DNA from 2 places in the Paenibacillus sp. Marseille-P2973 genome. Region 2 is predicted to be linked to the other one. Evidence: riboswitches for the same ligand, from Rfam matches in the RefSeq annotation. Region 2 holds a riboswitch; the other holds the start of a gene.
The links. Region 2 has a riboswitch for S-adenosylmethionine ahead of KB559_RS24370 (methionine ABC transporter ATP-binding protein). Riboswitches for the same ligand answer to the same signal wherever they lie in the genome.
Positions count from the first base shown of each region.

Region 1: another riboswitch for S-adenosylmethionine. It lies ahead of metA (homoserine O-acetyltransferase MetA); the one in region 2 lies ahead of KB559_RS24370 (methionine ABC transporter ATP-binding protein).

Region 1 is NZ_JAGQEH010000004.1:541,672-544,784, reverse strand. It holds gene KB559_RS12010 (PLP-dependent transferase) at 1-636, opposite strand, end outside; gene metA (homoserine O-acetyltransferase MetA) at 655-1,590, opposite strand; SAM riboswitch class I at 1,711-1,838, opposite strand; gene corA (magnesium/cobalt transporter CorA) at 2,260-3,113, shown strand, end outside.
Region 2 is NZ_JAGQEH010000024.1:40,426-43,538, forward strand. It holds gene KB559_RS24360 (COX15/CtaA family protein) at 1-480, shown strand, start outside; gene KB559_RS24365 (Cthe_2314 family HEPN domain-containing protein) at 578-1,294, shown strand; SAM riboswitch class I at 1,389-1,547, shown strand; gene KB559_RS24370 (methionine ABC transporter ATP-binding protein) at 1,648-2,673, shown strand; gene KB559_RS24375 (methionine ABC transporter permease) at 2,673-3,113, shown strand, end outside.

The sequences.
Region 1 (3,113 bases), on a different contig from region 2:
CAAGCCGGCAAGCACATCGTTATGGCCGCCCAAATATTTGGTCGCACTGTGGACGACAATATCCGCACCAAGTTCAAGCGGGCGCTGAAAATATGGCGTCAGCAGCGTATTATCCACAACGGTCACCAGCTGATGACGCTTCGCCCAAACAGTAACCGCCTCAATGTCGGTAATCATCATCAACGGATTGGTCGGAGTTTCAATGAATACCGCTTTCGTATTCGGTTTGCGCTCGCTCTCAAGGGCGTCCAAATCGTTGGTATCCACATAGGAAGCGCTAATCCCGAACCTGGACAATATCCGCTCCAGCAACCGGTAAGTTCCTCCGTACAAATCAAGCGATACGATCAGATGATCACCTTGGGAAAACAAGCTGAATACGGTCTGCAGCGCGGCCATACCCGAACTGCAGGCAAATCCCGCGTCCCCGCATTCGAGTGCCGCGGAAGCTTCTTCAAGTACAGTTCGGGTCGGGCTCTTCGTACGGGAATAATCAAATCCCGTGCTCTGACCGAGCCGCGGATGCCGGAACGCTGTCGCTTGATATATCGGGTAGTTTACCGCACCCGTGACCGGCTCCTCTACCGAACCGATCTGTGCCAATCTGCTCTCCAAATGCCATTTGTTCTCTTTCACCTTGAATACCCCTCCACTTTAGATCTGATAAATAAATTCGGCCAATTGATCGATATCATAGGGTGTTTCCTGATACACATAGTAATTCAGCCAGTTGGAGAATAATAAATTAGCATGCGCTCTCCAGCTTGAAGCAGGAGTTTTGGAAGGATCGTTATTCGGATAGTAGTTGACCGGCAAATCGATGTCGAGTCCTTTAGCGACATCCCGGTCGTATTCCCATTTGAGTGAACATGGATCGTACTCCGAATGGCCGGTTACAAAAATCTGCTTCCCGTCCCGCGACGCTACGAGATAGATGCCGGCTTCTTCGGATTCCGCCAAGATTTCAAGCTCAGGCACGCGTTCGATATCTTCCCGGGAGACATCCGTGTGACGGGAGTGGGGCACCTGGAACACTTCGTCAAAGCCGCGCAGAAGTTTCACATGCGGATTGTTGACCGTATGCGGGAACACGCCGAAGCACTTTTTCTCCAAGTTCAATTTCCGGACGCCGTAGTGATAATAAAGACCCGCTTGGGAAGCCCAACATATATGCATCGTCGAAGTTACGTGGCTTTTGCTCCATTCGAAGATTTCCTTCAACTCTTCCCAATAATTCACTTCTTCAAATTCAAACTGTTCGACCGGAGCACCCGTCACAATCATACCGTCAAAGCGGCGGCCTCTGATTTCATCAAAGGTTTTGTAGAACATGTTCAGGTGTTCCGCGGACGTGTTCTTGGAAGTATGTGACCGGGGGTGAAGCAAAACGATCTCGACCTGAAGCGGCGTATTGCCAAGCAGACGCAAGATTTGAGACTCCGTCGTTTCCTTGATCGGCATCAGATTCAGAATGGCGATACGCAGCGGACGTATATCCTGCTGATAGGCCCGGCTCTCATCCATCACAAAAATATTTTCGTTCGTAAGCACTTCCTTGGCCGGCAAATGATCCGGTACTTTAATCGGCATGATTTTTCACTCCTTCTGACGACTAGACTGGAATTTTGCTTGCTGAAAGCGGGCGTTGACAAGAAAAAAGACCTCACTCTTAACATAGAGAAAGGTCATCATTTATTCCTGAATGCTCCTCTCTCATCTCTCAGAGACCGGGTGCCAACAAATCGCACTACTCGGTTCCGCAAGAATTAGCACCGTGCGACGTATCGCCGGTTGCCGGGTATCATCGGGCCAGTCCCTCCACCTACTCTTGATAAGAAAATCGTCTAAGTATTTAGTTTTTGTAATCAAATTTAAATATACTGATTTTCATTATACATGAAATGTTTATTTTCACAAGCCAAATGCCCTTATTTGTCCACAACTTTTTGGCTTGAAACAATTCACACCCCGGCGTTATACTAGACAAGTGTTTAAGAGGCACTATATCCCTAATAACAAAGAGGTGAATCCGAGGATGGAAGGCGACCCGAGTCCGCAGTGTAGTATCCTGAAGCAACAATCGCATAGGAAACCGATCAGCAGGCGCCCTGCGGGTAATAACGGGCACTTTCTTTTCCCGGTGTTTTCATAAAACGCCTTATTCGGCGTTCCCGCACCACCGCTGTATCACCTTCCTGTGCTCAGCCAGACCAAAGTGAGCATAACCGGCTGCTTCCAGCCGGAAAGGGAGTGAAGAGCATGAAAATCCGTCATGTAGTCGCCGGTGTATTTACTCCGGTAGCAGATGTAGAAATGACAACAACACCGCCTGAGCAAGGGTTCTATTGGATCGATGCCGATGTTGAAGACCTGGCCCTGCTTCAGCCGCTGTTCTCATTGCACGATCTTGCGGTGGAGGATTGTCTTACCGAAGAAGAGCAGCGCCCAAAAATTGAAACTTATGATAACCACTATTTTATTGTAGTCAACAGTATCCGTTATGATGACGAGGAAATCTTCTTGCGGGCGCTGAACCTTTTTCTGGGCCGGCATTATATCATTACCGTAACCAAACAAAAAATCAACGAACTCCGGGCTGTAAAGCCGATCCTCTGGGAACAGGAGGTCAGCGAGCCCGACCGGTTCCTTTATTTCCTTATCGACCTTGTAGTTGACAATTATTTCATCGTCGGTGACCGGATCGAAGTCAAGATCGAGAAGCTGGAAGAAGACATTCTCATGCATACCAAGCGGTCCCATCTTAACGAAATTATCGGACTACGAAGCGAAATACTCTGGCTTAAGAAAGTGCTGGGTCCACAAAAAGAAGTTATTAATATTCTAAACAAAAAAGATCTGCGGCTGATCGACGACCAATTGCAGAAATATTTCAGCGACATCTATGAGAACGCCGTTAAGATTTCCGAAAACTTCGATACCTTCCGGGAACTCGTAGGAAACTTACGAGAAGCTTATCAGGCCGCCATCGCCAACCGTGCGAACGAAATCATGCGCGTGTTTACGGCGATTACGACGATTTTCATCCCGCTTACGCTAATTACCGGTATCTACGGAATGAACTTCGACCATATGCCTGAACTTCATTGGAAGTA
Region 2 (3,113 bases):
ACCAAACTGTATGTTTCCCGCGGATTCCGTAATTTGACCTGGTTCGCTACAGCCTACACATACATCGTGGTATATATCGGCGCCTATGTGAGTCATACCGATTCCGCCGGCGGCTGTACAGGCTGGCCGCTCTGTAACCGGGAACTCATCCCGGAACTTTCGGGCGGTGTCGGCATCGCTTTCATTCACCGGGTTGCGGCTGCGCTGCTGTTAATCCTGGTAGCCACGGTCGGTCATTTTGCCTATCGTAAACATCCGGGGAACCGGGAAATCCGTTCACTCGGCGTAGCGGCCACCGTGCTGATATTGGTGCAGGTATTCACCGGCGCAAGTATTGTGTTCACGCTGAACAATTATGAAGTGTATTTGTTTACCTCTCTTGCCCATATCATTGTTTTGGCGGCCTTGTTCGGGGTACTTTGTTATATGAGCGTCAGAACTTGGCAGTTAAGCAGAAACAAGGACGGACGTGCTCAATAACATTGTGCAGGAATGAGCTTAGAGACATTCGGGAAGTGTTATACAATAGGCAGGGAGAACGGATACCCGGATTCATTGACGGAAGCGAGGAAACAATATGCTGCGAAGCTTGCTTGGCGAACCGCCAAGAGAAAATGAAGGTCTGCTGAAGGACGCTATCGACGCCATGGTACAATTGACGAAGCTGCTGCAAAAAGAAACGGAGCTCCATAAAGATCCGACCCATGATTTTCGGAAGCTCGAAATTTGGACGCTTGGTCTGATCGCTTCGCTGGATGAATTGGAGCAGTGTCTGCATGCGGCCTCCTTTTTCCGGAAAAAGGTTGTCCACGATTCGGAGCAGGATATGGATCCGGCCGAGCGGGGCGATTATGCGCGATACGTATTTTTTTACAAGGACGGATTCATTCGCGTGTTTGCCACGCTGGACAAGCTAGGTACGGTGTTGAACGAGCTGTTTGATCTCAAAACCTCCAAAGTAAAAGCGCATTTCTCTTACTTCACGGTGCTTCGGCAATTCCGGTACATGAAGGTACATATGGAGCTGGGAGATCGGCTGGTTGCCATTAAAGAAAAATACAAAGAACCGCTCGCCGTCCTGAGACAGCGCCGGAATACGGAGATCCACTACATGAATTCGGAAATGAAGGACGATCTTTGGCAGCGGCATCAGACATTGCACGGGAAAATAGAGCTTGAGGATCTGGACCGTCATCTGCACGATCTGGAGCAAGGTTATCTTATGGTTTGCGAAACGCTGGAAGCGTCCTTTTCCTATGCAAATCAGCGCTGGAAAAAGGTTTCGGGGAGATAGAATATATTTCCGATCGGGCTACGTATTTTTTCCTTTGACAAAACAGGGCAAAACTCCTATACTCTAAACTAGTTTCAGAAATAATTTCATATTTTTCTTATCGAGAGAGGCGGAGGGAAAGGCCCGATGAAGCCCAGCAACCGATTCGAATCAGGTAGGGAGCTACGGCTCCGTCATGCCGATACCGAATGTCATGGTGCTAATTCCTTCAAAATCGCGTTGCACAGTCATCGCAGGTTTTGACAGATGAGAAGGCATTGTCTTTACGTAAAGAGAGCCCTTTGAATCTGTGGGGCTCTTTTCTGTTTTATTGGATTTACTTGGGAAAATTGCGCAAACAGGAGGCTATAAGTTTGATTGAACTCAAACAGCTCACTAAAATATACGGCAGCAAAAAGAAGATGACCACCGCATTATCCGGGCTTAATCTAAAGGTCAACAAGGGGGAAATCTTCGGAGTGATCGGCCACTCCGGCGCGGGTAAAAGCACGCTCATCCGCTGCATCAATTTGCTGGAAAGACCTTCCCAGGGCGAGGTTTGGGTCGGCGGTACGGATCTCACCAAGCTGGGCAAGCGGGAGCTGCAACAGCACCGCCGGAAGATCGGAATGATATTCCAGCATTTCAACTTGCTGTCTTCGGCTACGGTGTATGATAATGTCGCGTTTCCGCTGACGCTGACCGGAACTCCCAAGGCTCAGATTCAAGCCAAGGTGAATGAGCTGCTTGCTCTGGTCGGGCTGGAAGAGCACCGCGGGAAGTATCCCGCTCAGCTGTCCGGCGGACAGAAGCAGCGGGTAGGCATTGCACGGGCCTTGGCCAGCGATCCAGATGTGCTGCTGTGCGATGAAGCTACGTCGGCCCTGGATCCGCAAACCACGGATTCCATTCTGAAGCTCTTGCTTGATATCAATCGGAAGTTCAATCTGACGATTCTGCTGATCACGCATGAGATGCATGTCATCCAGAGCATTTGCGACCGCGTTGCAGTCATTCATGAAGGAGGCATCGTGGAAGAAGGGCCGGTTACCGAGGTATTCCTGAAACCACGTCATTTCGTAACACGGGAGTTCATCAACCGTGACGCAGCCGGCTCGGCCGGCGAAGAAGGCTTGAAGCTGGCGGCATCGGTGCCTCATCCGGAATGGGCGAGACTGGTGAAGATCACATTCCTCGGCGCCAAGACCTATGAATCGGTGTTGTCCCAGGTGGTCCGGGAAACCGGCGTAAACTTCGCGATTCTGCAGGGGACGATCTCAACGATCAAGGACGTGCCGTACGGCAAACTGACGGTTTCCTTTGAAGGAGACGACGAGAAAGTGGAGCGGACGCTTGCTTTGTTAAGAGAACGGGATCTTGATGTGGAGGTGATCGGGTAATGTGGGGGTTGGACTTTTCTAAAATCGACTGGGCCGAAATGGGCACAGCTTCTACGGATACGCTGCAAATGATGGGCTATGCCACCCTGTTCACGTTTCTGATCGGATTGCCGCTGGGCGTGCTCTTATATACCTTTTCCCGTTCCAGTTCGCCGGTTCTTGGGTGGGTCTATCGGATTCTGTCCCTCATCGTCAACATTATCCGTTCCGTACCGTTCATCATTCTGATCGTTGCTCTAATCCCTGTTACCCGGGCGATTATGGGGGTATCTTCCGGAGTGGAAGGAACCATTCCGCCGCTCGTGATCGGAGCCGCTCCGTTCTTTGCCCGTCTCGTCGAGACGGCGCTGCGCGAGGTGGATCGCGGGGTCATTGAAGCTTCGCACGCGATGGGAGCTACGACCTTTCAGGTCATCCGCAAGGTGCTGCTGCCGGAATCG